DNA from 3 places in the Sphingomonas sp. Leaf38 genome. Region 2 is predicted to be linked to each of the others. Evidence: riboswitches for the same ligand, from Rfam matches in the RefSeq annotation. Region 2 holds a riboswitch; each other region holds the start of a gene.
What was found. A riboswitch is a leader RNA that binds a small molecule or an ion and turns the genes downstream of it on or off. The one in region 2 is predicted to bind cobalamin.
Positions count from the first base shown of each region.

Region 1: another riboswitch for cobalamin. It lies ahead of ASE88_RS02740 (TonB-dependent receptor); the one in region 2 lies ahead of ASE88_RS03675 (DUF1636 domain-containing protein).
Region 3: another riboswitch for cobalamin. It lies ahead of ASE88_RS10185 (TonB-dependent receptor plug domain-containing protein); the one in region 2 lies ahead of ASE88_RS03675 (DUF1636 domain-containing protein).

Region 1 covers NZ_LMLD01000009.1:69,661-72,896, forward strand. Annotated here, with positions in the region: gene ASE88_RS02740 (TonB-dependent receptor) at 1-1,697, opposite strand, end outside; cobalamin riboswitch at 1,769-2,009, opposite strand; partial or broken gene ASE88_RS19340 (xylan 1,4-beta-xylosidase) at 2,316-2,567, opposite strand; gene ASE88_RS02745 (FadR/GntR family transcriptional regulator) at 2,998-3,236, opposite strand, start outside.
Region 2 covers NZ_LMLD01000009.1:292,150-295,385, forward strand. Annotated here, with positions in the region: gene ASE88_RS03665 (histidine phosphatase family protein) at 1-548, opposite strand, end outside; gene cobT (nicotinate-nucleotide--dimethylbenzimidazole phosphoribosyltransferase) at 545-1,558, opposite strand; gene ASE88_RS03675 (DUF1636 domain-containing protein) at 1,555-1,962, opposite strand; cobalamin riboswitch at 2,139-2,333, opposite strand; gene cobO (cob(I)yrinic acid a,c-diamide adenosyltransferase) at 2,429-3,028, opposite strand; gene ASE88_RS03685 (NAD(P)/FAD-dependent oxidoreductase) at 3,089-3,236, shown strand, end outside.
Region 3 covers NZ_LMLD01000011.1:602,190-605,425, reverse strand. Annotated here, with positions in the region: gene ASE88_RS10185 (TonB-dependent receptor plug domain-containing protein) at 1-1,241, opposite strand, end outside; cobalamin riboswitch at 1,357-1,573, opposite strand; gene ASE88_RS10180 (TonB-dependent receptor) at 1,650-3,236, opposite strand, start outside.

The DNA.
Region 1 (3,236 bases), 220 kb from region 2:
TGATCGCCCACCGCGTTGCTGAACTGCACCTGCCCGGTCGAATAGGTGGTCAGCGTCCCCAGCGGGTCCACGCCGGTGGCATATTGCGCATAGAGCGACACCGTCGGGATCGGCTGATAGACGCTCCCGACCCGCCAGGTCACATTGTGCAGCCGCTTGTCGAGCGCGAACGTCTCGGTGCTGACGCCGCCTGGATCATCGATCCACCAGCGGCGGATCGTGTCACGCTCGTAGCGCACGCCACCGACGATCGAGACGTGCGTCCCGAGCTTCAGCCGGTCCTCGGCAAAGACCGCATATTCGGTGGTGCGTGTGCGATAACGCGGTGCGATGCCCTGTGTGTCGATGATCAGACCGGGATCGAACGCCGCGGGATCGACCTCCAAAATCTGGGGATCAGACCCGAAATTGTGTGAATAGGTCAGTTTGATGAGGTTGACGTCGAAGCCCACGATAAGGTCGTTGCCGACGCCATCGGCGACGTCCGTCCTGAGCGTCACGCTGCCCTGATCGCCCCATTGCGTCTGGTCGTGGACGATCCCGGTCATGTCGGTACGCAGGATGCCGCCCGGTGTGCCGGTGTTGCCACTGGCGTTGGCGCAGACGCCGTCCGCGGCGATCCAGCAATAGCTTTCGAGATTGAGCCAGGAGCGTTTGGAGGTGAGGCGATAGGCCTGGTTGCTGACGGTGACCATGTCGTTCGGCGTCCAGTCGACCTGCAGGCTGGTGCGGTTGTCGCGGTAGCGAATATAGCCGTCGCGCGTGTTGTAGTTGCGTTTCCGGATGCGGTCGTCGAGCCGTCCGCCGATCAGCGGCGTACCGAAATAGCGCATCGGCTTCTGATCGCCGTAATCGTCCCGCGCGGTGATGACGAGCGTGTCGGTCGGTGCCCAGCGCAGCGTCCCCGAGACGGCATGGCTGCGCGACTGGCCACGATCGACATAGCCGTCGGACCGCCGATAGCTGCCGTCGATCCGGTAGGAGAGGCGCTCGGTGATCGGCCCCCCTGCGCCGGCCGCCACATGCAAGCTGTCCTGCGAGCCATAGCCGATCTCGCCTTCCATTTGCGTCTGCTGCGTATGGGGTTTGCGCATCAGGACATTGACCGCGCCGCCCAGCGCACCCTGGCCGTAGAGAACCGAGGCCGGGCCGCTCAGGACGTCGATTCGTTCGACCATCCAAGGATCGGTCGGGAAGGTAATCGTGCCGGCAGCCGGAAACAGCCTTATGCCGTCGATGAGTTGGAGCACGGATCCCTGACCGCTGAAGCCTCGTGCGGCGAGCGCGGTGCCGCCATTGCCGGGGTTGCCAGCGTTGCTGATGCCCGGTGCGCGGCTCGTCGCGTCGATCACCGACATGTCGCCGCGCGCGCGGATCGTGGCGCCATCGATGACCGAGATCGTCGCGGGGGTCTCGAGCGGCGTGAGGCGCAGGCGGCTGCCGGTCTGATTTGGCGTGGTTAGCGTGTCGCGGGCATGCTGGCCGATAACCAGAATGTCCTCATTGTCGGTGGCAGGCAAAGACTGAGCGTTGAGCGGTGCTGCGAAAACAGGCGACAGCAAAGCGCCCGCGAACGCGAGGCGAGACAATTGGAACGGCATTACGGTAACCCCCGGGGCGTCGAGCGAACCCGGCAGGGACCTCCCGCGAACGGCCGACATTCGCGCCAGCCGGACGCCATCGCGACCGGCACGCATGCCAGTGCGGTCCCCACCGCACACGTCGTCGCTCGACGGAGTACCGTGCCGCGGCCACCCCCTGGGCCAGGCAAGAGCGACCAGACGCCGGCAGGTCTCCTGGCTCACGGGTCGTCACACGATGCACGGCCTTCCCAGGCCTTCGTAACTTACGTCCGGCCCAGTGGCTGCCCCTTCCTATGAGGGAAGGAGCGATATGCATCGCGCTCGCCGCTTACAGTTGCAGGGACAGCCTCGGATTCAGGCGGCGAACCACCTTCACCGCGTTCCCTATTAAGTCCCTCTCAGGACACCGACGCGATCATGCCGGCCTGCTTCAAAAGCAGATCAGCGCCGCCGATGTATCCCGACCAATGCCTTCGGGCAATCGCCATAGCCGAACGTCACGGTCTAGCGTCCCTACCGGCTTTCCCCATAGCGAGGGATCGCTCATCCATGATCATCATGTGGTGGTCAGATGTGGGAAAAACCGGTCTGCATCTCCACGTTGCGGCGACCAGTGTTTTGCGCCGCCTGCGCCGACCGGCCGGCGCTTGGCGCATATCTGGGGCCGTTCTATGTACCGACTCCAGAAACGGCGAGTGCGCAAAAACTTTGGCTGCGGAACGCCGTTCCCCGTCAAAGTGCGTCGTACCGGAAGTCGCGAAAGCATGCCTCTCCGCTACCCGCCGAGTGGAGGTCGGGACGCAACATGGGGGAGTCGCCCCGGACATCATGGTGATAGCCCGACACCTCGATGCCTCGATACACGCGTTGCCAGGTCTTGCCGGCATCGCCGCTGGTAGGGACCGCAACGATGTGGCGTGCGTTCGTGATCCGTGTCGGCATGCGGCGTCCATGCTCACTGGCCGGACGCCTGAGCGCAAAGCCAGGTCCGCGCGGCGCCTCAGCGGGTGGCATGCACGTCGGTATCGGGATCAACTTGGCCTCTCGCGGAGGTTCTGGAAGTAGAGGCGGGGAGGCACTCGTTCTTGGCGCGGTCGGGACCTCGCAGGTGCACTTGGAACGGCTTGAGACGGTCGCGGATGCTCGGCAGGGTCGCGAACCGGTCGATCGAGGGGAGCATGTGGTTCGCAGAAACATGCCCTCAAGGCCGAAGCTGTCGAACAGCGCTTCCGACGCTCTCGCCCGCTCGCTTATCATTGGCCCGTCTCCGCTCACCTCACGAAGATTGAATCAGACCATCGAGACTGTTGCAGGGTGAGCTTATCGCCATAATCGACCAAGCGCGGACATTCCGCGTTGCCTGCAATCCTTCTCCAACGGCCGTTCACGCAATTTCAAGCGTCGGTCCTTGCGATCAGGCGGTCAGGCGTTGGGTAACCTTGCCGCGCTGGGACTCGATTTCGGATCGGGCGCGTTCCAGCACTTCGACTTCGGTTGCGGCCAGCATGTCGTCGACTACGCGGCGGAGATGATCGCGCATCGTCTTGCGCGCCTGCGCGGAATCGCGGGCGCGCAGCGCTTCGACGATCAGGCGATGTTCGTCGACGCGGGGGTGGATGCCCTCACGGCGGGCCTCGGCGAACATATGCACAC
Region 2 (3,236 bases):
TGCACGGTCCGCGTCAGTCCCGGCCACACCCGGAGCGACACCAGCGCGGCATAGGGCAGGTCGAACGCCCAGATCTGCCGAGAATCGAACCCGCAAAGGTCTGCAAGCGCCGCCCGGATCGCACCGCCATGCGTCACGACCAGCGTCGGGGCCGGCGGCATCGCCGCCAGCGCGGACGCGACACGATCGTGCAGCGAAGACCAGCGTTCGCCCCCCGGCGGCGGCGCAGCGTCCGGATCGTCATAAAAGGCGCCCAGCTCGGCCGGATCGATCGCCGCCGGGCACAAACCATCCCACGCCCCGAAATCGAGCTCGCGCCACCGTCGCTCCACCACAACCGGCAGGCTGCGTGGGCTACCGATCGCCTCCGCACACGCCCGCGCCCGGATCAGGTCGGACGCCTCGATCCGCGCGACGTCGAGCCCGTCGGCGCGCGCGACGCAGGCGGCGATCCCCGCTTCGGTCGCCGGATCGTCAGTCCGCCCGAGCAATCGCCCCGTCACCGCGGGCGCACCATGCCGCATCAGATACAGCATGTACGCGCTCACGCTGCCGCGACGCCCGCCTCGGCGAATGTCGCCATCTCGGCATGCGTGGCCAGCGCCGCCCGGACGAGCATCGTCGCCGTCGCCGCGCCGCTCGCCTCGCCCAGCCGCATCCCCATTGACAGCAACGGCTCGAGTTCGATCCGCTCGAGCAACGCGCGGTGACCCGGCTCGGCCGAGACATGCCCGGCCAGGCAGTGCGCGACGATGTCGGGGCATGCAGCCGCCAATGGCGCGATCGCCGCGCAACAGATGAACCCGTCGAGCATCACCGGGACGCCCGCCAGCCGCGCCGCGACCACCGCGCCAGCGATCGCCGCCAATTCGCGTCCGCCAAGCCGCCGCAGAATCTCGAACGGCGTGGTCAGCGCGTCGCGGTGCAGCGCGAACCCGGCCTCGACGACCGCGATCTTGCGCGCGATCCCGTCGCCATCGACCCCGGTGCCAGGTCCCACCCAGTCACTTGCCGATCCGCCAAAGCTCGCCAGACACAATGCCGCCGCGCTCGTCGTATTGCCGATCCCCATCTCGCCCAGCACGATCAGGTTCGGCGCATCCGCGACCGCCGCGGCGCCCGCGTTGATCGCGGCCAGGCATTCCTCCTCGCTCATCGCCGGCGCCTGCGTGAAATCCGCGGTCGGCCGATCAAGGTCGAGCGGCACGATCTTGAGGTCGAGCCCCGCGGCGTGCGACAACGCGTTGATCGCCGCGCCGCCGGCCTCGAAATTGACCACCATCTGCGCTGTGACCGAGGCTGGAAACGCGCTCACGCCGCGCGCGACGACGCCGTGATTGCCCGCGAACACGACCGCGCTGCCACGATCGAGCCGGGGCAGCGGGTTGCCCTGCCAGCCCGCCATGAACACCGCGATATCCTCCAGCCGCCCAAGCGACCCCGGTGGCTTGGTCAGCTCGCCTTGCCGCGCCACCGCCGCGGATCGCGCCGAAGCGTCGGCCTGCGGCAACCCGCGCAAGGCCGCGAGAAATGCGGCAGGCGTCGCAAACGCCGTCATTCGACGACGAACCCGGCGGGCGGGGTGCGCGTGATGAAATGCCCCTTCACGCCCTGCGGCCATTGCTTGAACGGCACCTGGCCGAACGCGCTCTCGTCGTAGAGCTTGGCATAATCGAGGATCGCGCGCGCAGCGTCCTCGGTCGGCTCGAACCGGCCGAGCACATAGCCGACCTTGGCGGGTGCACGCAGATGGATCGTGCAGAAATCCTGGCATGCGAACAGGCACGGCATCTCCTGCACCGCGACGTCGGCGTAAGCGGGATCGCTCGCCTGCACCGCCTTCAGCGCGCTGGCGAGCCGTGCCCCACCGCGCTGCCCCTCGGCATCGTCGCGCGCGTCGGCGGAATGGCGGCAGGTGGTGCACGCGACGACCGCGACTCCGTCTTCGACCGGCTTCAACATGCGGAGGCTCGGACGCGCGGATACGAAAAATGATAGAATGCAGCCATGGTTACCCCTTCGGACAGTCGATCCCGCCCCGCGCAAGGGCTGAAGGCGCACGCCTCCAGCCTCCGCGCGACGCGAAGCGATGTCGTCGCTCGGGGTGTTACCCGTCCGTTCGGCGCACCCTGGCCGGACGAAAGACGACCGCGACGGGCAGGTCTCCTGGCTCGCGGGTCAACGCCGTCCGCGCCGCCTTCTCGGGATGAACCCAATGGCATGAGGCACGGTGGCTCGCCGCGTACAGTTGCAGGGGCAGCCGGGTGTTTCCCGTTCCCATTTTCATCCCCCTCGGCGCTAACGTCGGGGGAACCTGTCGCAGGTCGAGCGATACGCGGGCGGAAGTGGCGACGCAAGACACGGGCAAGTGCGTTCCGCGCGCTCCCCCGCAACCCGTCGCCTTCCGTTATCCGTGTCGGCCGCGCCGCTAAAACTCCACGCCCAACTGCGCCTTCACGCCCGACCGGAACGGATGCTTCACCTGCGTCATGTCCGTCACCAGATCCGCGACCTCGATCACCGCCTCGGGCGCGTTCCGCCCGGTGATGACGACATGCGTCATCTCAGGCTTCGCCGCCAACGCCGCGAGAACCTCGTCGACCGGCAGATAGTCGTAGCGCAGCACGATGTTGAGCTCGTCGGCGACTACCATCGCATAGGATGGATCGGCGATCATCCGCTTGACCTCGTCCCATGCCTCACGCGCCACCGCGATGTCGCGGGCGCGGTCCTGCGTGTCCCAGGTGAACCCCTCGCCCATCGGCTTGAACTCGCACAGCGCGGGGAACGCGTCGAAGACCGCCTTCTCGCCGGTCGCCATCGCGCCCTTGACGAACTGGACGACGCCGACTTTCCGCCCATGCCCGATCATCCGCACCGCCATGCCGAACGCGGCGGTCGACTTGCCCTTGCCCTTGCCGGTGTGGACGATGATCAGCCCCTTCTCGATCGACTTGGTCGCGACGATCCGGTCATGGACCTCCTTGCGCTTGGCGCTCTTGGCATTCTGCTCGTCATCGGTCCGCATGATCCTGTCCTCTCGCGCTCCCGATGGCGGATCGCGCCGCGCGGCGCTAGAGCGTGCCCCATGCTCCGTATCACCGACCTCAAGCTCCCGCTCAACCACGCCGACGAAGCGCTTCCCGCCGCGATCCGCGATCGCCTGCGCGTGACGCCGCGCGACCTGATCCGCTACACGATCGCCAGGCGGGCGCACGACGCGCGCGACAAGATGG
Region 3 (3,236 bases), on a different contig from region 2:
GGCGCCTTGAAGCCCTCGCCATAGCTCGCACGCACCGTCGTCCCCGTGCGCAGCGCCAGCGCCGCATTCGCGCCGAACGTCGTGTGATTGCCGAAATCCTCGTGGTCGTCGTTACGGACGCCGCCGGTCAGCGTGAGGATATCGATCGGCTTGACGATCAGCTGGCCGTACACGCTGGTGATGCCGGTATCGGCATAGCTGAAGCCGTCATTGTAGCGGCTGTTCTCGCGCTCGACACCCGCGACGACGCGGACCTGGTCGAGCGGACGGAAGTCGCCCTGATATTCGTAACGCTCGCTGCGGCCGCGACCGAGGAACGACACGTCGCCGCCCGGCTGCGAGAAATTGTCGCGGTTGATGTCGGCGATCGTGAACGCGACGCGGTTGTTGAACCGGCCATCGGCGAAGTTCGCGTGCAGGCCGGCATAGCCATAGAGTTCCTGCGTGGTGCCATAGGCGGCACTGTCCGCGACCACGAACGTATTCGGGTCGAACCCGTCGTCGATGTCGACGCGGCTGTCCGCGAAATAGCCGCGCAGGTCGAGGCCGATGCCCGGCGCGAACTCGACGCCCAGCCGCCCCGTCGCACCGTACTGGCGATATCCGTCGCGCTCGGTGCCGCTTGCCGCGGACGAGATGCCGTCGCTGCGCAGGTAGCCGCCGGTCAGCGAGCCCGATACCGGGCCCTTCGCGCCCGACACGCCCGCGCTCGCGAACACGCTGTCCGCATAGCCATATTCGGCGTTGGCGCGCGCCTGCAAACCCTCGGTCGGCGCGGCGGTGATGATGTTGACGACGCCGCCGATCGCCTGGCTGCCCCATGGCACCGAGTTCGGTCCGCGCAACACCTCGATCCGCTCGACCGAGCTCGACAGGAGATTGCCGAAATTGAAGCCGCCGCCGGTCGACGACGGATCGTTGACGCGGACGCCGTCGATCACGACCAGAGTCTGGTCCGCCTCGGCGCCGCGGATGCGGACGCCGGTCAGCGCGCCGACTGTGCCGTTGCGCGTGACGGTGACGCCAGGCGTGGTCGCGAGCAGATCGGATACCACGGTGGTCTGCCGGCGCTCGATCTCGGCGCGGTCGATCACCGTGACGGCCTGGCCGATTTCGCTCAGCGGTTGCGCGGCGCGGCTCGCGGTGACGACGATGTCCGAGGCATCGCTATCGGGAATCGTCTGGGCGTTCGCCGGTGCCGCGATCGTCGCGGCGCCTAGGAGGAGGAAGAACTTCGTCATCAGGCACGTCCTAACCAGAACCGCCTGCGACCATTCGCGGGGCGGCCAGACGTCTCTCGCTCGAGGGAACCCGGCGGGACCGGAGCACTCGTCCGCGCCGGACACCCGCCCGCGCAGTGGATCGACCGTGAGAGGCAGGTCTCCTGGCTTCCGGGTCGCCGCGCCCACCCCGCCTTCCCAGGCTGAAACCCAGTGGCATCTTCGGGGTGGCCGCTATCCGGTCACAGTTGCGGGTACAGCGCCGGTCTTGCGGATGGGGTCGCACCGACCCGGCCCGCGCACCGACTTCCCTTTTGATCCCGTCGCCGGGAACCCTTCACGCGAATGGCATTAGTCGCGCGCTCTGCACGGGTCAACGCAGCGGATACCGCCGTAATCCTGTCCCGCGACGACGAGACTATGACGCGGTTAGCGCAAACCGTAACGCAGACCGACCCAGATCGTTCGCGGCGTCGCGCGCTCGACGATGTTTGCGCCGCTTATCCCCGCCTCGACCCGCTCGTTGAGGACATTCTCGGCCCGGAACTCGGCTGTCAGCGAGCGCAGGATCGGCAGCGCCGCATAGGCATCGAGCGTCGTCGCCGGATCGAGCACGCGCGTATTCTGGTCGTCGTCGAACTGCTGGCCGATATGCCGCACCGTCAGCGACACCGCCGCCGCATCGTGTCGCCAGTCGACCGTTCCCGACACCTGGTCGCGTGGCGTCTGCGCGGGTCGCAAGCCGTCCAAGGCGGCGGTGATCCCCGAACCCTCGACCGTCGAATTGGTGTGCGACCACGACGCCTGCACGCCCAGTCGCCCAGGGCGATACGCCGCATCCAGTTCGAAGCCGTGCGCACGGATCGCGTCGAGATTCTGGCGGACGCGATAGGTCGTCACCCCCGGCAGGATCTGTGGCGGATTGGTCGTCGTGACGTTCGCCACGGCTTCCTTCAGCCGGTTATGGAAATAGGTTGCGGCGATGCTCACGCCGGGGGCCGGGGTCAGCGTCGCCCCGGCTTCGACCCCGGTCAGTCGCTCCGGCGATAATTGGGCGTTCGCCGCGGTCGCGTCGTTACCGACCCGGAAAGGGCGATAGAGTTCGTTGAGCGTCGGCAGGCGCCAGCCGCGATAGCCCGCTGCGCGCAGCGTGATTGCCTCGACCGGCTGGTACGCCACGCCCGCCCGGCCGGTCGTCTCGCTGCCATCGCGATCCGCGTAGCGCAGATTGGTCAACGCAGCGCCGCCCGCGAGCGGTCGTTCCGACAGATAGCCGCCATCGATCGACCACCAGTCGACCCGTGCGCCCAGACTGAACGTAAAGCTACCCGCGACGACGCTCCCATCGGCGAACGCGCCGGTTGTCGTCGTGCCCCCCCCCGCCTCGCGCCGACGCGACGGTACGGCGTTCACGAACGTATAGAGCTCCTGCGTCTTGCCGCTCACGTCGCGGATATCCGCGCCGACCCTGAGCGTGATGTTCTCGCCCAGCGGCGGCGCGATCTCGATCCGCCCGCCGAGCCCTGTCGCCGGCGTGTTATACTGGTTCAACGACTGGGTCGCGGTCGTCCGCGCGGCATTGATACTGTTGAAGCTGCTCGCGAACGCGCGCGTCTGCAGATACGCCAGCGCCGAATAGCCCCAGGCGCCGCGGCCGATCAGGCGAAGGCTGGCATCCGCTCCCTCGCTCCTGTTGGCGGTGAAGTCGCTCCCCCGGTCGCGCCGGTCGGTGAATGCGCTCGCATTCATCTGCAATTCGGTCTTCGCATCGATCCCGACGACCGTCCGCAGCGCGCCCGACGCCTGTTCGTACGGGGCGGCATGATCGACGATCCCGCGGCTCTCCTCGACGGTCGGCGTAAAGCCGTCACCACGCGCGTACGCGCCCGATAGCGTCGCGAACCCCGATCCGCGCACCAACGCTGCCGACGCTTGCCCGTCGACCGAGTCGCGACTGCCATAGGCGACGCTGCCCTGGACCGGGGTGAGTTGATCGGGTGTCGCGCTGTCCAACTC